Regions from separate parts of the Clostridium sp. CTA-19 genome, predicted to be linked through region 1. Evidence: riboswitches for the same ligand, from Rfam matches in the RefSeq annotation. Region 1 holds a riboswitch; each other region holds the start of a gene.
What was found. A riboswitch is a leader RNA that binds a small molecule or an ion and turns the genes downstream of it on or off. The one in region 1 is predicted to bind cobalamin.

Region 2: linked by a shared signal. The riboswitch ahead of ACYUE0_RS13945 (ABC transporter substrate-binding protein) and the one ahead of ACYUE0_RS04150 (YitT family protein) in region 1 are both predicted to bind cobalamin.
Region 3: linked by a shared signal. The riboswitch ahead of ACYUE0_RS05285 (ABC transporter substrate-binding protein) and the one ahead of ACYUE0_RS04150 (YitT family protein) in region 1 are both predicted to bind cobalamin.
Region 4: linked by a shared signal. The riboswitch ahead of ACYUE0_RS15710 (ABC transporter substrate-binding protein) and the one ahead of ACYUE0_RS04150 (YitT family protein) in region 1 are both predicted to bind cobalamin.

What each region holds. Positions count from the first base shown of each region.
Region 1 is NZ_BAAABH010000005.1:36,205-39,424, reverse strand. Features, by position in the region: gene ACYUE0_RS04155 (proline racemase) at 1-111, shown strand, start outside; cobalamin riboswitch at 190-362, shown strand; cobalamin riboswitch at 970-1,147, shown strand; gene ACYUE0_RS04150 (YitT family protein) at 1,285-2,142, shown strand; gene ACYUE0_RS04145 (cysteine-rich small domain-containing protein) at 2,247-2,525, shown strand; gene ACYUE0_RS04140 (polysaccharide deacetylase family protein) at 2,609-3,220, opposite strand, start outside.
Region 2 is NZ_BAAABH010000029.1:2,137-5,356, reverse strand. Features, by position in the region: gene ACYUE0_RS13955 (ABC transporter ATP-binding protein) at 1-583, opposite strand, end outside; gene ACYUE0_RS13950 (GntR family transcriptional regulator) at 598-969, opposite strand; cobalamin riboswitch at 1,631-1,785, shown strand; gene ACYUE0_RS13945 (ABC transporter substrate-binding protein) at 1,896-2,951, shown strand; gene ACYUE0_RS13940 (FecCD family ABC transporter permease) at 2,959-3,220, shown strand, end outside.
Region 3 is NZ_BAAABH010000006.1:118,712-121,931, forward strand. Features, by position in the region: gene ACYUE0_RS05280 (FecCD family ABC transporter permease) at 1-249, opposite strand, end outside; gene ACYUE0_RS05285 (ABC transporter substrate-binding protein) at 266-1,273, opposite strand; cobalamin riboswitch at 1,512-1,713, opposite strand; gene ACYUE0_RS05290 (sodium-translocating pyrophosphatase) at 1,982-3,220, shown strand, end outside.
Region 4 is NZ_BAAABH010000039.1:11,101-14,320, forward strand. Features, by position in the region: gene ACYUE0_RS15700 (DMT family transporter) at 1-334, shown strand, start outside; gene ACYUE0_RS15705 (phosphotransferase) at 362-1,183, opposite strand; cobalamin riboswitch at 1,380-1,553, shown strand; gene ACYUE0_RS15710 (ABC transporter substrate-binding protein) at 1,708-2,622, shown strand; gene ACYUE0_RS15715 (FecCD family ABC transporter permease) at 2,612-3,220, shown strand, end outside.

The DNA.
Region 1 (3,220 bases):
AATTTTAATGGTATAATACCAGAAATAACTGCGAGTGCATATATAACTGGATTTAATCATTTTGTTATTGATGATACAGACCCTGTTAAATTTGGATTTAAACTTTCTTAAAAAAGTAAAAGAATAAGTAAATAAAAAAAATTTTAACTATTGAAAAAATATTTTTTCGTGGTATAATTATAAATATAAAGTAAATATTGTGTAATAGGTGCTCTAAAAAGAGTTAAAAGGGAAAGTGGTTGAAATCCACTGCAGCCCCCGCTACTGTAACGCAGACGAACCAGTATCCACTGAATTATTTTGGGAAGGATGGTGTAGGATGATGCGTGAGCCAGGAGACCTGCCTAGAACTTTGTTTTATAAAACTTCGGAGGGAAGAATTTGTAACAATCTTTGAATTCGTATATTTAATTCAATTTAAATATATTATTTAATATTTGTTATATAAACCTTCGTAAAGTTTACGAAGGTTTTTTATATATTTCCAATAACTTAAATTACTTTTATTTACCTGACTTTAGTAGATAGAGGTTAAATATTAAAAAATACTCTTTATCTACTAAAGTTTTAATAAAAATTTAAGTAGACTTGATAAACTATTGAAAAATTGATAACATGTTCTTATAAAATAAAATAATAATTTGGAATTACAAAGGAAAAAGTAATGTATATAAGTTACAATTACTTAGATTATGCTATATTATATCTTTGTTTTACGAAGATATTTTTTATAAACTTTAAATTATTTCTATTTGATAAGTTTCAGTTAATTGCCATTAGAGTTTAAATTTTAGATACCTAAAAAATAATAATTGTGAAGAATTTGCTTATATTTAAAATTAGTTTAGACACATAGCTAACTGAAGTCTTATATGTAGAAAATTAACTTTTATTAAATTTACACACTTAAGCTATAGGAGAGATGTTTTATTCTCTCCTATGTTTAATTTAAAAGAAAAAAATAAAGAAAAAAATATAGGGTTTATAGGTGCCTTAATTTAAGGGTAAAAGGGAAAGTGGTTAAAATCCACTACAGCCCCCGCTACTGTAAGTAGGACAAGTTTAGAATATCCACTGGTTAAAACTGGGAAGGACTAAATGAGGATGATTACAAAGTCAGGAAACCTGCCTACAATCTTATGATAATCTTTCGGAGGGAAGGAGAAGTCAAAAATTGATTAAAATTAATATGACATATGTATATTGTTATTTGATTACATGAAAAGGGTAGCTAAAAATTATATAAATAATATAAAATTTAGTTATTCATTAGGAGATGTTGATATGAATTTAAAATATAACAATATATATTTAAAGATAATTAAAATTATTTTTGGAAGTATACTTTATGCTATAGCAATAAATATTTTTATTTCACCAAATAGACTTTTAAGTGGAGGTATAGCTGGAATTTCTCTTATACTTCAATATATTCTTGATATTCCTTCAGGATACTGGGTATTTATAATAAATTTACCGGTATTTGTTATAGGGTATAAATTTTTAAAAGATAGGGAATTTATTTTTTTGAGTATTATTGGAATGGTATCTATGTCATTAGCATTAGTTATAACAGACAAATTACTTAAAGGATTTGTTGTAAATGATGTAGTTATAGCTACATTTTTTGGAGCTATTTTAAGTGGAATTGGTATGGGCATAATATTTAGACAAGGAGCATCACAAGGTGGAACAGATATTATAGCAATAATAATAAGAAGAAATAGAGGAATTAAAATATCTTCATTATATTTCGCATTAAATGGAATAATAGTGGCTTTAGGAATTTTCATAACAAATATAGAGTTAACACTATACACAATGATGCTTATGTATGTAAAATCTAAAGTTATAGATAAAATAATAAATGCTTTTAATCAAAAGAAAATATTAATAATAGTAACTGAAAAAGAAAATGAAGTATCAAATGCAATTATGGACAGTTTAGGAAGAGGTACTACGTTTTTTTATGGAGAAGGCGCTTATACTGGTGTTAAAAGAAAAATTATTTATTCTGTGGTTTCAGAAAAGGAACTTAATAATGCACAAAAATTGATAGAAAGTATAGATAAAAGAGCATTAGTTTCTGTTTCAGACGCGATGGAAGTTCAGGGAAAAGGCTTTTTAAAGTCTGCTATATAATCAGTAAGCGTTTGGAAAATTATTTGAATGTTAGATAAATTTGAAATAAAATGTTAAAATAAAAGTAAATTTTAAATATTAATTATGGGATTGGAGATAATATCATGAGTGAGAATTATAAGTTTTTTCAACACAAAAATTGCGAATTTTTTCCTTGTCACAAGGTAAATAAAGAGGAAGATTTCAATTGCTTATTTTGCTACTGTCCATTATACTTTCTTGAAGATTGTGGTGGAAATAATGTAATGAGTAATGGAATAAAGGATTGTACTAATTGTATGATACCACATTCAAAAAATGGATATGATTATATATTTAATAAAATAGTATCTGTAAATAATGAGAGAGTAGATAAATTTTTAAAGGAAAAATATAAAAAATAGCAATAATCATTAATAATTTAAATAGAGTACTACAAAAAGTTATAGCCACCAATTTTATTGGTGGCTATAACTTTTTATAATTATTACTCATTAACAGGAGTAAATTGTATTTTTGCTGAATCATGGGTTAAAGGTTCAATAATAAAACCTTGAGCTCTTAATCCCTCAATAACGTTAGATAATGCATCTACAGTAGTTGTTTTAGGATTTAAATCATGCATTAATATATTTGCTTGTTTAACATATGGAGTATTATCAAGGATACTATGGATTATTACATTTTTATCTTGTTTAAAAGTAGCTGCGTCCATAGAATCTATATTCCAATCAAAAAAAGTATAACCAAGATCAGTCATATATTGTGATAATCCAGGCATAAAGTTAGCATCAGTATGACCATTTACTCTATTATTAGAACCACCAGGAAATCTAAAAATTTTAGATGGTTCTTTACCAGTTATAGATTTTAGTTTTTCATCTAAAGATTGTATATCCCCTAAAAAACTTTCATTATTAGCATAAATTTTAGTATAACTGTGAGAAGCAGTATGATTAGCTAAAGTATGTCCTCTATCAGATATTTTTTTGTATATACTTTCCATTCCCGGTTTATAGTTAACAAAGAAAGTAGCTTTTACATTATATTTATCTAAAATATCTAAAATTTTCAAAGTATGATTTGATGGCCCATCATC
Region 2 (3,220 bases), on a different contig from region 1:
TTTCAAGGTCTGATGTTATATGTGTTGATATTAAAATAGCTATATCTTCATTTTGAATTACCTTTTGAAATATATCTAAAAGTTCTTCTCTAACAATTGGATCAAGACCTGCAGTTGGTTCATCCATTATTAAAAACTCAGCATTGTGACTAAGTGCTATAGCAATTGCAAATTTCATTTTCATACCCTTTGAAAGTTCTTTTACTTTTTGATCTTCATTTAATCCAAATATCTTTAAATATTTGCTAAAAGTTTCAAAACTCCACTGCTTATAAAAGTTAGAAATTATTTTAGCATTTTTCTTTATAGATAATTTTTCATAATAAAAACAATCATCATATACAAAACCAATTTTTTCTTTTATTTCTTTAGAATACTTAACATTATCTTTTCCAAATATCTTAATTTCTCCACTATCTCTTTTTAATAAATTCATTATTAATTTTATTGTTGTAGTTTTACCTGCTCCATTTTCACCTATAAATCCCATTATATATCCTTTTTCTAAATTAAAAGATACATCATCTAATTTAAAATTTTTATAGGTTTTTGTTATATTTTTTATCTCCAAAACATTTTTCATACTCCTCAACTCCTTTAATACTTATATATAATTTCTAATTTTTCTTTCATATTATCTAAGGATAAATCTATTTTTTTCCCTTCATTTATGCCCTTTAAAAGATATTTTTTAACATTATCCATTATAGTATATTTTATAAATTCTTTATCCTTATTTGAGATAAAAGTTCCCTTTCCTGGAACTGTATAAACAAATCCTTGCTTTTCTAATTCTTCATAAGCCCTTTTAGTCGTTATTACACTTATTTTTAATTCCTGTGACAGTGCTCTTATAGATGGTAATATATCATCTAATATAAGTTTATCTTCAAATATTGATTTTTTAATTTGTTCTTCTATTTGTGAATATATTGGCTTTCCAGAAGAATTATCAATTACAATATTCATAATACCCCTCTTCTTCAACATTATTTATATAGTGAGTATACCCACTATATACAGTTGTAGTAAAAAAAATTATTTTTCTATCTTTTCTCGTTTTTTAAAGAAAATTAAATGCTCCAAAACTATAGCTATACAAAACATTATAATTATAAACATAATTTTCATAAATCCTATTTCCTTTATAAATTTTATTTTCAATTTGTATATATCCTATATACACAGTATATACTCTATATACACACCTTGTCAATAAAAATTTAAATTAATTTTTTGTAATTATAATTATCTTCTATAAAAATATTTAAATTTATACATCAAATTTTTGTTATCAGTTAAGAAAAAATATAAATAAAACCTAAAGCAATCAAAGCTGATTCTAAAAAAGTACGTTTAGTATTATTAGGAACATAGTTAGTAATAATCACCACAACTATTTAACTGTTCACTATTAACTTTTAACTGAAATAATCTGTTAGTTATTGATAAAATATTAATTTGAGTTTTCTCACTTGATAACTGAATAAGTTTAAAAATTAACTTGGAACACTATATATTTGAACAATTAGTTATAAAAATTAATCATTTCAAAATTATTTGACATATTTTTTAATTTATGATAAGCTTTTCAATGATAATTCAATAAAATTTTAAGTTAAATTCAATTTAACTTACTTTTAGAATAGGTTATAAAAGTAAAGTCACTTTTATATAAAAGGGGAAGTTGGGTGCAAATCCCACGCGGTCCCGCCACTGTAAAAGATTATTTTTTCTATATCAATAATCTTTAGCCAGAATACCTGCCTATTTTTTCACTACAATAACCTACGAGAGATGGGGATAGTGTTTATATAAGTTTGTACTTATACCTATTTAGCCACTTAAGGTTAAATAGGTTTTTTTATTTATAAAAAATTAAAGGAGTTTTATTTATGAGATCAAAAAATATAAAAAAAACAATTATGAAAACTTTATGTACTACACTTTGCATTGCTATGACAGTTTCATTTATGGGTTGTTCTAGTAATAATAAATCTACTAATACAAATAGTGTATCTACTGAAAACAGTTCTACCAAGGAAAATAAAAATTCAAGCTATCCTGTAACTATAAAAAATTATAATGTGAATAACGAAGAAATTGAAATTACTTTTGATAAGGCACCAGAAAGAGTTTTAACAACTAACCAAACTACAACTGAATTGATGCTAGACTTAGGATTAGAAGATAAGCTAGTTGGTACATGCTATTTGGACAACCCTATATCAGAAAAAGTTAAAGACAAATATGCAAAAATTCCAGTTGTATCTGAAAAATATCCTACTAAAGAGCAAGTTTTATCTTTAAATCCAGATTTTATATTTGGATGGAAAAGTGTCTTTGCCGATAAAACACTTGGTGATGTAAGCGAATGGATAGGCAGAGGTACTAATACATTTGCTCAGCGTAATACCGTTAAATCCGTTGGAAATTATACTGTTGAAAATTTATTTAAAGATATTGATGACTTAGGAACTATATTTAATATAAAGGATAAAACAGATAAATATATCCAAGACAATAAAGATAGATTAACTAAAATAGAAGAAAAAACAAATTCTATTGACAAGAAAAAAACAACATTAATTTTAGAATCTGAAGAAAAAGGTGATTTTAGATTATATGGCAAAAATGATCTTGTAAGTGATATGGCTTTAAAAGCTGGATTAGAAAATTTAGGTGAAGAATCTGGAACTGTAAGTTTAGAAAATATAGTTAGTTTAAATCCTGACACTATTCTTCTTATCCATGATGGCGATGGAAAAGATATTCACGATCCTGAAATTGCTAAAATTTTCACTTCTAATGAGGCCTTGAAAAATGTAACTGCCGTTAAAAATAATGCAATAGTTGTTACTGGGCTTGCTGAAACTTGGGCCGGTGGAATTCGTGTAGTAGATGCTATTGAACGCTACTCTAAAGAATTATATCCTGAATTATATAAATAGGTGATTTATGAAAAATAAAAACTTTTCAAATATACTAAGTAAATATAATTATTTAATAGTTATTGCTTTAATGTTGCTTTTATTAGTATCTATAGTTTTAGCAGTGTCTATAGGTTCTGTAAAACTTCCTGCCACTGATGTTTATAGTATAATTTTAAATAAACTTTTTGGTACAAGTTTAAAAGGAAAGTCAATTCCACAGGCATCTATTGATATAGTTTGGCAAATACGATTGCCACGAGTTTTTCTTGGTGTAATAACTGGGTTAG
Region 3 (3,220 bases), on a different contig from region 1:
AAGACCGGCACCAACAATTCCAGCAAGAAGAGTTCGAGGTAATCGTAACTGCCAAATTATATTTTCTACAGAACTTGACCATGTTTTCTCAAAGACATCATTTCCGGATGTTTTATTAATTATAATTTTTAAAAGTTCAGAACTGCTCACATCTACTGAACCAACATTAATAGCAACTATTATAGAAAATACTAAAAATAATATTAATGCTATGTAGATAATATATATGTTTGTTTTTAATTTTTTCATTTTAAAACGCTCCAATTTATTTTTTGAATATTTCAGGATGGAAATTTTCGGCCATAGTTTTTATAGCACCAGGATTTCTAACACCAGCAACTACTTCTGAAAGCTCTAAGACAAATATTTTATTGTTTTTTATAGCATCTACATCTTTTAATGCATCATGATTTTTTAAAAAGTTTATTTTTTCTTCAACATCATCAGCTGCATTATATTGCATTACTATTATTTGCTCAGGGTTTCGTTTAACAACTTCTTCCCAAGTTACTTTAGCCCAAGGTTTTTCTCCATCTTTAAATATATTTTCACCACCAGCAAGCCTTATCAAATCTGTAGGTAGACCATTACATGCAGTAAAAGGACTATCTGTGCCAGAATCATATACAAATGCTTTAACTGGCTTTATATCTTTTGATATTTTAGAAGATATAGTTTCAATATCCTTTTTCATTTTAGATATAACATCTTCTGAATTTTTTTCTGCATTAAATATTTTCCCAAGATTAGTAAAATCTTCATAGACAGTTTCCATTGTTGCATTAGGACTTTCACATTTTGGAACATAAATTTTTACATTATTTTCTTTGCAAAATTTATTATTAAAATTATTTTCAGTAAAAGTAGACATCCATCCAGTTATGAAATCAGGTTCAACACCTAATAATGTTTCTTTAGATGGCATTAAATCAGACAACTTGTTAAGTTTGGAATGTGCATCTTTATATTCAGGTAGTACTTCATTGTCTTGAAATGAATATCCTGCTATAGAATCCTCAAGACCTAATGCAAGTAGCATTTCTGTTGTAAAACCACTTAGTGTAACAGCTTTTTTAGGTGCAGTAGAAAAAGTTTCATCTTCTTTACCAGAAGGTAAGTCATTGTTTACAGTAACTTCTTTATAATTTTCTTGCTCAGAAGCAGAATTTGAAGAAACCTCTTTTGAGATTTTATTTGTATTACCACAGCCTGAAAGAATTGATGCAGTTAATGATACTGCTAAAATTAATGAATAAATTTTTTGTTTTCTCATAAAAAATCCCCCTAAATAATCTTTTTATTAATATATACAAATATTTTAATATTTATAAGCGCAATAATTAGAATAATAAAAATATTTTAAATTTACTTTATTATTTAATTTAATAATTATAATAAATCTATAACAAAAAACAGTATCCTAGAATAAGATACTGTAATAAATAACTTTAAAACATACAACTAATTATGTAATGTAGTGAATTTAATTAAAATTAACCTATCCTAGTAAGCAACTTTAGAACTTATTGGCAGGTCTCCTGACTTAGATTCATCACAAATGTTCACCTTCCCACAAACTTAAATTTATAATTTGCAGTGGTATAATAAAAATTTGCTCTTCATTACAGTGGCTGGACCGTAAGAGATTTAAACTCTTTTCCCTTTTAATAAAATGAAATTAATCACATTTAAACCAAAAAGTTAAAAATATTCAATTTTTAATATAATATAGCAATTAGCTCCACATGATTATAACATAATAAATAGAAAATAATAATATTCAGAAAATTTAAACTTAATTTTGAAAAATATGTTATAAAATGTCTTTATGCTCAGTGTAAAAGTTTACAAAAAGTTTATAGAAATGTTAGAGGGGAAAACTTCAAAAAGAAGAATATATAGTTATAGAAAATAGTAATAGTTACTATGAAATCTATTAGTAATAGTTTTATGGAAATATGGTACTTAAAGGGGGTATTTTATGTCTTTTTTATTTTTTGCAATAATAGTATCAGTGTTAACTTTACTTTTTGCAATGTTTATATCAAAAGAAATTTCCAAAAAAGAAGTAGGAAATAAAAAGATGGAGGAGATTGCAGGGCATATAAGTGAAGGTGCAATGGCGTTTTTGAAGAAGGAATATAGATATTTGGGGATATTTATATTAGTGGTAGCTATTGCTATTGCAGTATTTCTTCATGTAAAAACAGCTATAAGTTTTGTATTAGGTGCACTATTTTCAATTGCTGCTGGATATGCAGGTATGAAGGTAGGAGTAAAAGCTAATGTACGAACTGCACAAGCTGCCACTAAAGGAAAGGAAGATGCTTTATCGGTAGCTTTTTCTGGGGGAACAGTTATGGGACTTTCAGTTGTAGGACTTGGGGTTTTAGGTCTTGCAATATTATCTTTGATTTTCAACCTAGAAATAGAATATATCACAGGTTTTGGATTAGGTGCATCATCTATAGCTCTTTTTGCACGTGTAGGTGGAGGAATATATACTAAAGCTGCAGATGTAGGTGCTGACCTTGTTGGAAAGGTAGAAGTTGGAATTCCGGAAGATGACCCAAGAAATCCTGCTGTTATAGCTGATAATGTAGGTGACAATGTAGGTGATATAGCAGGAATGGGAGCAGACCTGTTTGAATCTTATGTTGGTTCTTTAATATCTGCATTAACTCTTGGAGTTGCAGCAAGTGCATCACTAGGAAAAAATGCTGTTATGTTTCCAATGTATGTATCTGTTGCTGGTATAATAGCATCAATAATTGCTATATTTATAGTTCGATACTCTAAAGGAAAAGATCCACAGAAAACATTGAATTTAGGATTATATGTATCTGTAGTACTTATGATAATATTTTCTTTGATTTTAAGTAAAACTATTTTAAATACTATAAAACCATTTATATCTGTTTTAGTTGGAATATTAGTTGGGGTTTTCATAGGTAAAATTACAGAGTATTACACATCAGATAATTATAAGCCAGTAAAAACTATTGCAGAGGAGTCTCAAACAGGAGCAGCTACAAATATAATTTCTGGTCTTGCTATTGGAATGAAATCTACAGTTGTACCTATTTTAATAATTGCATTAGGAGTATTACTATCATACTTTTTAATAGGTGGTGCAGAAGATGCAAGTTTAGGTTTATATGGAATTGCATTAGCAGCAGTAGGAATGCTTGCAACATCAGGCATGGTCATTTCTGTAGAT
Region 4 (3,220 bases), on a different contig from region 1:
TATTGTAGGACTATTATGTTCTATGGTAGTGCTTCTAATTTTAGGAAGTAATGTTGAATTATCTATGGTGGAATTTGAAAATATACCTATGTTTGTATTTTGTGGTGGTATTATAGGTGTTGTTATAGTATATACTTCTAACATAATAATACCCAAAATACCTGTGGTTTATAGCATGCTATTGCTATTTATAGGTCAGATAGTAGCTGGTATTATAATTGATTTTTTAATAAATAAAGAAATAGAAATTAATAAAATATTAGGTGCCATGGTAGTTACAATAGGAATTTTATACAACTCCAAGGTAGACAATAAGATATGTAGTGATAATTAAAAAACATATATAAAAGACGATAAGTATTTACAAATACTTATCGTCTTTTAAGTCATTATATAGCTCTATAAGAACAAGATCGCCACCTTTTTTATAATCATAATCAGATGTTGAAGAGAATGATTTTACATAACTCCAACATATATTCCATAGTTTAACTACAAAAAGATATCTTTTAAATTTAAGATGTAATTCCTGTGAAAAGTTATTAAAATAAGACATTAAAAATATTTTTCTAGAATTATCGTCTAACAGCCAACAAAATGTTGCAATATCATAAAAAATATCCCACATGCCACTAAATTCAAAATCTATTAAAAATACTTCATCATTTTTATAAAGGATATTTGATGGGTTTAAGTCATTATGACATAAACCATAATTTATATGATTACACAAAATAGGTTCAATAGTGTCAAGTTTGCTAATTATAAATATAAATTCATTAGAAAATTTAAAATTGAGTTTTTTTAGTATAGATAGTTTTTTTCTTATTTCATTAAAGGGATTATATATATAATCACATTTTAGGTTATGCATACTTTTTAATTTATTAGATAAACTTAAAAGAAACTTTGGGTCTGTACAAGTAGATTCATCTATACGTGAATTTGAAATGAACTCGCTTATTATAGTGTAGCTACAAGTATCTTTATAGATTACTTTAGGACATATGTGGTTAAGGTCTAATAAAGTTAAAAGTTTATATTCATAAGAAAAGTTCTTATTTTTATCTTTAAAATTACATTTCAAAAAATAGCTTTTATCATCATAGCTTAACAGATAATTTAAATTATTTAACCCATCAATTCGGGTTAGTTTAACAGTATTTTTAGCGTTTTGTATCATTAAATCACCTACACAAAATTTAATAAACATATTATAACATATATAACTATTGTAAAAATAAGAAGAATATCAAATTTATATGTAAAATTATTGAATATTTATTATATAATTGTAACTAATACTTAAAAATACTTAACAAATAGACATTGACATAGATATATGTTCATAATATAATAATAATTGTTACAATTATAAAAATTATCATTATATTATAGGTGTTTTTCTTAATAGGGAATGAAGTGAGAATCTTCAACTGACCCAGTAACCGTGAAGCTGACGAAGTTTTATAAGCCACTGCAGTATAAACTGTGGGAAGGTAAAATGGAGGACGAAGCAAAGTCGGGAGACCTGCCTATTAATTGTACTATAGTTCTCTGTGGGTGGAATATTAGGGTACATGTTATGTTATTTTATTTAAAGAGTAAAATAATTTAGTGTATTACGGCATACCTACGGGTGTGTTTTTTTTATTTTAAATAATAAATATATAATAATTAATAAATATATGATTTGGAGGAAAAATTATGAATAAATCAAAAAAAATTCTATTGGTATTATTATCAGCAATGATGAGTTTAGTTTTATTGGTTGGATGTTCAAGCAAAACTACAACTATGAAAGACAGAGAAGGAAATGAATTCACAGCGCCAGAAAAATTAGAAAAAATAATTTCTACAGCGCCATCAAATACTGAAATTTTAGTGGGATTAGGGTTAGGTGATAAACTTGTAGCGGTTGATACATATTCATCTGATGTTGAAGGAATTAAAAAAGATATAACTAAAATAGATTTTAGAAACCCTGATGCAGAGGCAATTATAGCACTACAACCAGATATTGTAATAGCTTCAGGTCATAATAAAGAAGGAAATGAAGATCCATTTAAAGTTATAAAAGAATCAGGAATTCCAGTTGTATACTTACCAAGCAGTGATAGCGTAGATGGAGTATATGAAGACATCAATTTTTTAGCAGAACTTACTGGAACTAAAGAAGAAGGAAAAAAAATTGTTGACGACATGAAAAGTGAAATAGATAAAATAAAAAAAGTAGGAGAATCAATTACAGATAAGAAAAAAGTTTATTTTGAAATAGGATCAGCATCAGGATTATACAGTTTTGGAAATAATACATTCTTAAATGAAATGATTCAAATAGTAGGTGGAGAAAATATTTTTGTTAATGAAAATAGCTGGATTGCACCTAGTGAAGAAAATGTAATTTCAGCTAATCCAGATGTTATATTAACAAATGAAGAATATATTCCAAATGCAGTAGAAGGAATTTTAAAACGTCCAGGTTGGGAAAATGTTAATGCAGTTAAGAATAAACAAGTTTATTTAATAAATCAAAACGCATCATCACGTGGAAGCCAAAATATAGTAAAAGCTTTAAAAGAAATGGCTAAAGCTATATATCCAGACAAATATGAAAAATAAAAAATTATTACTAATATTGGCTGTTCCAATAGTATTTTTGGTAATCTGTATGGGAACTTCTATAGGAAGTTCCCATATTGGTATAAGTGATATTGTTTCAATAATTGGAAATAAATTATTTAATATACCACTACAACCAGGGATACAGCCTAAAGATGTATCAATAATTTGGGTTATTAGGCTTCCAAGAGTGATTTTAGCATTTTTAGTGGGTTCAGCATTGGCAGTAAGTGGTGCAGTAGTTCAATCAGTTTTAAAAAATCCATTAGCATCTCCTTATACTTTGGGGGTTTCATCAGGAGCTTCTTTAGGTGTAGGAATATACATAGTTTTACATATTTCAATACCGTTTATAGGCAATTTAGCATTACCGTTTATAGGATTTTTATCTGGTATAATAACAGTATTTTTAGTAATTGCCTTTGCAAGCAAGGTAGATAAAGGTTTATCAAATAGCACTATAATTTTAGCAGGTATAGTATTTTCATTATTTACAAATGCTCTTTTAACAACAATTTCATCATTTTTTAGTGAAGATATAAAAACAATAACGCTTTGGCAAATGGGTTCTTTTGCAATGAAAGGATGGTCATATGTT